3 regions of the Azospirillum sp. NS33 genome follow, and region 3 is predicted to be linked to each of the others. Evidence: riboswitches for the same ligand, from Rfam matches in the RefSeq annotation. Region 3 holds a riboswitch; each other region holds the start of a gene.
What was found. A riboswitch is a leader RNA that binds a small molecule or an ion and turns the genes downstream of it on or off. The one in region 3 is predicted to bind thiamine pyrophosphate.
Positions count from the first base shown of each region.

Region 1: it holds a riboswitch for thiamine pyrophosphate, as region 3 does, so the genes downstream of both, AC6H2I_RS08775 (ABC transporter substrate-binding protein) here and AC6H2I_RS03905 (ABC transporter ATP-binding protein) in region 3, are expected to answer to the same signal.
Region 2: it holds a riboswitch for thiamine pyrophosphate, as region 3 does, so the genes downstream of both, thiC (phosphomethylpyrimidine synthase ThiC) here and AC6H2I_RS03905 (ABC transporter ATP-binding protein) in region 3, are expected to answer to the same signal.

Region 1 covers NZ_BAAKJB010000007.1:88,806-91,769, reverse strand. Annotated here, with positions in the region: gene AC6H2I_RS08780 (branched-chain amino acid ABC transporter permease) at 1-208, opposite strand, end outside; gene AC6H2I_RS08775 (ABC transporter substrate-binding protein) at 214-1,344, opposite strand; TPP riboswitch at 1,396-1,490, opposite strand; gene AC6H2I_RS08770 (transcriptional regulator) at 1,626-2,231, shown strand; gene AC6H2I_RS08765 (helix-turn-helix domain-containing protein) at 2,235-2,747, opposite strand.
Region 2 covers NZ_BAAKJB010000045.1:10,707-13,670, reverse strand. Annotated here, with positions in the region: gene AC6H2I_RS27105 (nSTAND1 domain-containing NTPase) at 1-1,497, shown strand, start outside; TPP riboswitch at 1,640-1,752, shown strand; gene thiC (phosphomethylpyrimidine synthase ThiC) at 1,855-2,964, shown strand, end outside.
Region 3 covers NZ_BAAKJB010000002.1:279,444-282,407, forward strand. Annotated here, with positions in the region: gene AC6H2I_RS03900 (ABC transporter permease) at 1-455, opposite strand, end outside; gene AC6H2I_RS03905 (ABC transporter ATP-binding protein) at 452-1,213, opposite strand; TPP riboswitch at 1,206-1,314, opposite strand; gene AC6H2I_RS03910 (acetoin utilization protein AcuC) at 1,407-2,528, shown strand; gene AC6H2I_RS03915 (hypothetical protein) at 2,728-2,964, shown strand, end outside.

The DNA.
Region 1 (2,964 bases), on a different contig from region 3:
GCGCCAGCACCACCGGCAGCAGGACCAGTCCCGGCACCGGCAGGTGCGGCGCCAGGGCCGCGCCGAGCATGCCGCCGGCCATCACCAGGTCGCCCTGCGCGAAGTTCACCGCGCCGGTGGCGTTGAGCACCAGGACGAAGCCCAGCGCCACCAGGGCGTAGGCCGCGCCAAGGGCGACGCCGTTGAGCAGCAGCTGCAGGGCCAGCATGGCGGCTAGTTCGCGGCGGTGGTCAGGCCGTCGTACCGCTTGGCCACCGCCGGCACCCGCGAGGCGCCGTCGTAGCACACGATGATGGCGGTGTGCGCCATGTTGCCCGTCCCGTCCGAGCGGTAGGTCATGGCCAGCCCCTCGTGGGTGCCGCGCGCCAGCGCCGCACGGACCGCCTCGGCGGTGCGGGCGCCGCCGGCCACCGCGTCCAGCACCATGCGCATGCCGTCGTACTGGCCCAGCGCGAAGGCGTCGGGCTCGGCGTCGAAGGCGGCGCGGTACGCGGCGGTGAATCGCTCCATCGCAGGCGAGCCGCCGGACACCGGCGACGCCGCGGTCTCCGCGCACACGCCCTTCAGCTCGGCCGGCCGCAGCAGGGCGGCCGTGCTCGGCTGATGCATGGCGGACCCGGCCACGATGGGCAGATCGACGCCGTGCGCCGCGGCCTGCCGGATGAAGAGTGCGGTCGGTCCGGAATGGAGATGCAGGACCAGGGCGTCGGGCTTGGCGGCGAGCGCCTTGCTGATGGCCGGCAGCAGGTCCTTGGCGGCGGGATCCACCCCCTCCTCGTAGACCACCTCGGCGCCGAGGCGGGCGAACTGCTCGTCGAGGTGGGCCTTGCCGCTCTGACCGTAGGCGGTGGTCTGATAGATGATGGCCGGGCGCGTGCGGCCCAGCTCCTCCACCACGTAGCGGGCGTGGGCCCGCTTGGTCACCGCGTCGCCCGGGAAGAACCGGAAGACCCAGGGGTTGCCCTGCTCGGTGATGGCGGCGGTGCCGGACACCGTCACCAGCGGCACGCCGTAGTCGCGGGCCAGCGGAAGCATCGCCAGCATCTGCGTCCCCAGCATGCTGGCGGCCACCGCGCCGACCGTGTCGCCGGACCCGACGGCGCGCTCCAGCGCGGTCACCGCCGCCTCCGGGGAGGTTCCCGTGTCGGCCACATCCGATGCCACGGTGACGCCCGCCGGCGACGAGTCCTGCAGCGCCAGCACGGCCCCGTTGCGCTGGCTCGTGCCCTCCAGCGAGAGGAAACCGGTGAGCGGAACGAGGACGGGGAAGGTGAGCGTCTCGGCCCGCACGGCGCCGGCGCAGGCGACGCTCAGGAGTAGGACGCACGCACGGTTCCGCCGCATGACAGTCTCCTCTTCGCCGGAGGGGGTGCTGTGCGGCGCGGCGGGGCTGCACCCGGCCGTCGCACGGCTCCCTTCGCCGGCATGACCCGGATCAGGTTCGATGGGTGTTTCTCAGCCCGCCTGTGCGGGCACCCCAGCCGTTCGGTGAGGAACAGTCGCAAGCCGTCCCATGGGTGTCAAGGCCGCCCTGGCGCGCCACCGCATCGTGAAACCGCGGTGGCATGCCACGTCTGCGGCCCGCCGCGTTGTCGACGGGGCGTGCCGTCTGCTACATGTTGGTGATGCCCACACCCCGCCGCCGCACCGGATCCCGCCGGGTCGCCGACCCCGACCAGTTCGATCTGCTCGACTATCCCGAGCCGACGGCGGTCCTCATCACCTATTCCGGACGCACGGTCGATCTGGAACGCCCCGATTTCCGCCATTTCGAGATCGAGGACATCGCCCGCCCGCTGGCCTATCAGTGCCGCTTCGTCGGCAACACCGTGGCCTATTTCAGCGTGGCCCAGCACTGCGTGCTGGCCAGCCACGTGGCCCCGCCCGGCTACGCCTACGACGCCCTCATGCACGACTGCGAGGAAGCGTTCACCGGCGACTGGCCGACGCCCTGGAAGGTGCGCATCGGGCGCGACACCATCCGCGCCGCGATCGCGCCGATCAAGCAGGCCTTGGCCAAGCGGTTCGGCTTCCGCTATCCGGAACCGAAGGCGGTGAAGCTGTCCGACCAGCGGGCGCTGGCGACGGAACTGCGCGACCTCTGCGCTCCGCACCGGGTCAACTGGCAGGACCTGCCGGCCCCCTCCCCCGACCCCATCGTCCCGCTCGGGCCGGAGGACGCCATGGCCGCCTTCCTCGCGCGCTACCGCGACCTGCGGCCCCAGGGCTGAACGTCAGGCGCGGCCGCCGGTGTGGTCGCCGTCACCGCGGCCGCCGCGCTTTCCCACGCCGAGCCCCATGCCCGGCGTGTCGCCACCGTCGGCCTCCCCGGCGCAGCGCTCCGCCAGCTCGCGGATGGCGCCGCGGATCTCGGGATTGCGGATGTGCTGGAAGTAGCGGGCGAGCATGAGCGCCTCGCGCGATTGCAACGTGCCTTCCGCCTCCGCCGCGGCCTCTTCCGGCCGGCCGGCCGCCGCGGCCTCCCGCGCCAGGGTGCGCTCTTCCAGCCCTTCGAAGAACACCGACACCGGCACCTTGAAGAACTGCGCCAGCTTGTAGAGCCGGCTGGCCGAGACGCGGTTGAAACCGCGCTCGTATTTCTGGAGCTGCTGGAACGTCAGGCCCAGGGACGACGCCACGTCGCTCTGCGACAGGCCGGCCAGCATGCGCAGCTCGCGCAGCCGCTGCCCGACGAAGACGTCGACATCGTTGAGGCCTTCCTTCTTCTCACGTCCGCGTTTTTTCACAATATCCCCCGTATCCGGGAAAGCCGGGCCCGACACCGCCCGGCGAGAGACGATTGGTGCTCGGGCGCGCGGGATGCGGCCGGTCGGCACGCGCTTGAACGCCAAAACAGCGGGCAACCGGATTCGGCTTCACCCGGTCGTTGAAAATGAGCTATGCCCGGTCCGGTAAGCTGTCAACCGGCGCCCTTGCGGATACACCCTTTGATCCGTAGCCTTC
Region 2 (2,964 bases), on a different contig from region 3:
TCGGCCCTGGCGGGACGGGTGTCGGACGCGGACGGTCTGGCGGCGGCCCTGCGCGCGGATCTGCGGGGGACGGAGGATCCCGACCAGTGCGGAGCGCTGGGGTCGGCGCTGTCGGCCCTGGTGGGGCGGGTGTCGGACGCGGACGGTCTGGCGGCGGACCTGCGCAATGCTCTGCGGGTGACGGAGGACCCCGACCAGTGTTGGGCGCTGGGGGTGGGTCTGGCGGCTCTGGCGGGGCGGGTGTCGGACGCGGACGGTCTGGCGGCGGCCCTGCGCGATGCCCTGCGGGGGACGCGGGACCCCGACCAGTGCGGGGCGCTGGGGGCGGGTCTGGCGGCTCTGGCGGGTCGGGTGTCGGACCCGGACGCGCTGGCGGCGGCCCTGCGCGCGGATCTGCGGGGAACGGAGGACCGCAGGCAGTGCGGGGCGGTGGGGGCGGGTCTGGCGGCTCTGGCGGGGCGGGTGTCGGACGCGAACGGTCTGGCGGCGGCCCTGCGCGCCGATCTGCGGGGGGCGCGGGACCCCGGGCAGTGCGGGGCGCTGGGGGTGGGTCTGGCGGCTCTGGCGGGGCGGGTGCCGGACGGGGGCGGTCTGGCGGCGGCCCTGCTCGCGGATCTGCGGGGGACGCGGGACTCCGGGCAGTGCGAGGCGCTGGGGTCGGCGCTGTTGGCCCTGGCGGGGCGGGTGTCGGACGCGAACGGTCTGGCGGCGGCCCTGCGCGCGGATCTGCGGGAGATGCGGGACCCCGACCAGTGCCGGGCGTTGGGGGCGGGTCTGGCGGCCCTGGCGGGTCGGGTGCCGGATGCGGACGGTCTGGCTGCGGACCTGCGCGCGGATCTGCGCGGGACGGTGGACCCCGTCCGGTGCGGGGCGCTGGGGGCGGGTCTTGCGGCCCTGGCGGATCGGGTGTCGGACGCGGACGGTCTGGCTGCGGACCTGCGCGCGGTGCTGCGGGGGGAGTGGGTCACCGACCAGTGCGAGGCACTGGGGGCGGGTCTTGCGGGTCTTGCGGGTCGGGTGTCGGATGCAGACGGTCTGGCGGCGGCCCTGCGCGCGGATCTGCGGGGGGCAGAGTACCCCGACCAGTGCCGGGCGCTGGGGTCGGGTCTGGCGGCCCTGGCGGGGCGGGCGGCGGACTCGGACGCGCTGGCGGCGGCCCTGTGCGCGGATCTGCGGGGGACGCGGGACCCCGGGCGGTGCGGGGCGCTGGGGTCGGCGCTGTTGGCCCTGGCGGGGCGGGTGTCCGAACATGCCGCGGTCCGGGCCTACGCGGGTGCACTCGGTGTTCTGCGTCAGCCACGACTGCGCGGCGAGGGGGGTGGTCATTTCTGGATGAGCACAACATTGCCCGTTGATTTCGAGGAGAGTGCCCTGGTCGGCGCGATGAAGGGTATCTTCGGGAGCGACACCATATGGGACGCGGCGGACGCGCTACGGAAAGCTTGCCCGGACATCGATCTGTCGCGTCCATGGCCGGAGCCATTGCTGGACCGCTGAAGTCGGCTCCAAGGGTCGCGGTCGAACCGTTGCTTCACCTTCTTCACCCCGCCCCCAGATGCGTTTCGCGTCGTGGCCACCGGAGCCACGCCCCCCAGCGCCACAACGCGATTGACTTCCGCATTCCGTATGCCAAACTGACCGCGCTTCCAAGGGGAGCCCCGGCAAGGGGCTGAGATAACGCTGTACGCGCGCGTGAACCCTTCGAACCTGATCCGGGTCGTACCGGCGTAGGGAACGGAAAGCGGGGACCGTCATGCGCGCGGGCGACAGCCCGAAGGCCGGCCGTCCACCACACTCCCCACCCCCGTCACAGCACCCGGATCTCCTCGTCTCGACCGATGGAGATCCCTCGCTATGCCTGACAGCCTCACCCCCGACCGCTTCGCCGTCACCACCGGCCCGCTGCCGTCCTCCCGCAAGGTCCACGTCGCCGGCAGCCGCTTCCCCGAGCTGCGCGTCGCCATGCGCGCGATCGACCTGGAGCCGGACTGCGGCGAGCCGCCGGTGCGCGTCTACGACACCTCCGGCCCCTACAGCGACCCCGCCCACAGCGTCGACATCCGCACGGGCCTGCCCGAGCTGCGCCGCGCCTGGATCGAAGCGCGCGGCGACACCGAGGCGTACGACGGCCGCTCCGTGCGTCCCGAGGACAACGGGCTGAAGGCCGGGGAGGAAAGCCCGGTGCCGCTGTTCGACCGGGCCGGCCGCCGGCCCCAGCGGGCCCGGGCGGGGGGCAACGTCACCCAGCTCCACTACGCCCGCGCCGGCATCGTCACGCCGGAGATGGAGTACGTGGCGATCCGCGAGAACCTCGGCCGCGCCCGCGCCGCGGAGGCCGCGGCCCGCGACGGCGAGAGCTTCGGCGCCAGCATCCCCGACTACGTCACGCCGGAGTTCGTGCGCGACGAGGTGGCGCGCGGCCGCGCCATCATCCCCTGCAACGTCAACCACCCCGAATCCGAGCCGATGATCATCGGCCGCAACTTCCTCACCAAGATCAACGCCAACATCGGCAACTCCGCGGTGCTGTCCTCGGTCGCCGACGAGGTCGACAAGCTGGTCTGGGGCATCCGCTGGGGCGCCGACACGGTGATGGACCTGTCCACCGGGCGCAACATCCACACCATCCGCGAATGGATCGTGCGCAACGCCCCCGTGCCCATCGGCACGGTGCCGATCTACCAGGCGCTGGAGAAGGTGAACGGCAAGGCCGAGGACCTGAGCTGGGAGATCGTCCGCGACACCCTGATCGAGCAGGCCGAGCAGGGGGTGGACTACTTCACCATCCACGCCGGCGTCCGCCTCGCCCACATCCCGCTGACGGCGCGCCGCGTCACCGGCATCGTCTCGCGCGGCGGCTCGATCCTCGCGAAGTGGTGCCTGGCCCACCACCAGGAGAATTTCCTCTACACCCACTTCGAGGAGATCTGCGCGATCATGAAGGCGTACGACGTCGCCTTCTCG
Region 3 (2,964 bases):
ATGGTGCGGGCGAGATCGATCCAGCCGGGGTCGGTGCGCCGCAGCCCGTCGAACAGCGCGGCGGTGACCGGGAAATAGATGATCAAGGTCGCCATGGCGACCTTCGAGGCCATGCCGTAGCCCAGCCACAGCACCAGCAGCGGGGCCAGGGCGAACACCGGGATCGCCTGGCTGACCACCAGCACCGGCAGCAGCCAGCGCCGGGTCATGCGCGAGCTCGCCAGGGCGAGCGCGCTGGCGAAGCCGAGGGCGACGCCCAGGGCCAGGCCCAGCAGGATCTCCGCCAGGGTGTACGCGGCGTGGTGGGCCAGCAGCCCGGCGTGGCGCTGCACCGCCACCGCGACCGCCCCGGGTCCCGGCAGGATGAAGCGGGGCACGCCGCTCAGCCAGACCACGGCCTGCCATCCCGCCGCCAGCACGGCCAGGATGATGGCGGCCCGCAGGGCCCGGCTCATGCCGCCAGCCTCCGCAGCAGTTCGCCCTGCAGCGCCAGCAGCGCGGGGTCGTCGACCGGGCGCGGCGCCACTCCCGGCGGATGCAGCGCCGGCCCGATGGTGGCGGGCTGGCCGGTCATGGCGTGGATGCGGTCGCCGATGCGCAGCGCCTCCAGCGGGTCGTGGGTCACCAGGAGGACGGTGCGCCCGGCCAGCAGCTCCGCCGCCAGGGCCTGGAGGCGGAGCCGGGTGATGGCGTCCAGCGCGGAGAACGGCTCGTCCATCAGCACCAGCGGACGGTCCTCCATCAGCGTGCGGGCCAGCGCCACGCGCTGGCGCTGGCCGCCCGACAGGGCGGCCGGGCGGTCGCCGGCGCGATCCGCCAGGCCGACACGGTCCAGCAGGTCGCGGGCGCGGGCGACCACGGCGGGGGTGCGGGCGGCGCGGCGCAGCCGGGCGCCCAGCAGGACATTGTCGAGCACGCCGAGCCACGGCAGCAGCAGGTCCTGCTGGGCCATGTACGCGATGCGGCCGGCCAGTGGCAGGCCGTCCCCGGTGGCGATCACGGTCGGCGGTTCGGGAGCGGCCAGGCCGGCGATCATGCGCAGGACCGTCGTCTTGCCGACGCCGCTCGGCCCGAGCAGGCAGGTGACCGCCCCCGGCTCCAGCCGCAGGGTGAGATTCTCGTAGAGCGGCGCCCCGCCATAGGTGAGGCGTGCGTTGGCGACGGTGACGGCGAGGGGCGCGTCGGACGACGCGGGTCGGACGGGCGCGTGCATGGCTCACTGGTCCCTACGCCGGTACGAACCGGATCAGGTTCCAGGGGTCGTCCCGGTTGACGGGACCTCTCAGCCGACCATCGGCTCCCCCCAGTGATGTGCCGGGACTATGGCCCAGGCACCCGGTCGCGGCAAGGACCGCTTGACGCCGGGCCGGCCCGCGCCACCACATTGCCGCATGACGGAACCATCGGTGTTCATCGGCAGCGCGATCCACCGCACCCCCGGGTACGGCGCCAAGCACCCGCTGGCGATCCCCCGCCTGGCGACGGTCGTCGACCTCTGCCGCGCCATGGGCTGGCTGCCCGACGCCGCCTACCGCGACAGCCCGATGGCCAGTCCGCAGGACCTCGCCCGGTTCCACGATCCCGCCTACGTCGCCGCGCTGATGCGCGCCGACGCGGAGCAGGCGGTGGACGCCGAAACGGCCCTACGCCACGACCTCGGCCGTCTCGGCAACCCGCTGTTCCCCGGAATGTTCCGGCGCCCGGCCACGGCCGCCGGCGGATCGCTCCTGGGCGCGCGCCTCCTGCTGTCGGGGGCTGCGGCGACGGTTTACAGCCCGGCTGGCGGTACCCATCACGGCCGGCCCGACCGGGCCAGCGGGTTCTGTTACCTCAACGATCCCGTTCTCGCCATCCTGGCGCTGCTCGACGGTGGGCTGGAGCGTGTGCTGTACGTCGACCTCGACGCCCACCACGGCGACGGGGTGGAGGCCGCGTTCGCCGGCGATCCCCGCGTGCTGACGGTGTCCGTGCATGAGGAGGGCCGGTGGCCCTTCACCGGCCGCTCCTCCGACCGGGCCGGCGGCAGCGCCCGCAACCTTCCGGTCCCCGAAGGCTTCAACGACCGGGAGCTGGCCCATGTGGTCGACCACGCGCTGCGGCCCCTCGGCCGGGCCTTCGCCGCCGACGCCCTGGTTCTCCAATGCGGCGCCGACGCCCTCGCCGACGACCCGCTGAGCCGGCTGGCCCTGAGCAACGGGGCGCTGTGGGCGGCGGTGGCGGCGGTCACCGCGCTGGCCCCGCGCCGCCTCGTGCTGGGCGGCGGCGGATACAATCCGTGGTCGGTGGCGCGGTGCTGGGCCGGGGTCTGGGCGACCCTCAACGGGATCGACCCGGCGGTTCCGCCGACGCCCGGCGCCGAGGCGGTGCTGCGGGCGCTGACATGGGCGCGCTCCGCCGGCCGCCGCCCGCCGGAGCGCTGGCTGACCAGCCTGGCGGATCCGCCACACGACGGGCCGGTGCGCGACGCCGTCCGGCGGGTGACCGCGGCGGCCCTGGCGGCGCCGGTGCCGGACACCGCACGGCTGTGACACAAGGGGGTGCCGTGTTGTCGTTGCAGATAATGATAATGCGCGACCGCGACATTCCGCGACATTTCGTTGACGTTTTATGTCGGATGAGCGATTCTCGAACAAGGCGCCAAATGGGCGACGGTGCCGTAGCTGTGGATTGCGCGACACCAGCGTGACGGGTCGAAACCGCCGCGACCGGGGATGGACGGGACACCCCATGTCGAACACGACGATGCTTCTGGTCGCCATCCTGGTCATCATGTCGGTGGCCGTGCCCGTCGCCTTCATCTTGAAAGACCTGATGCCGCGGGCGCTCGAACGCAGCGCCGGCCTGGACAGCCTGCAGAACCGGATCTACGTGCTGCACTCCGAGGCTCACGATCTTCAGGACCGGGTCAACGCGCTGACCTCCCGCCGCAACCAGCAGTCGGGCGAGAAGCACCGCGTCGAAAGC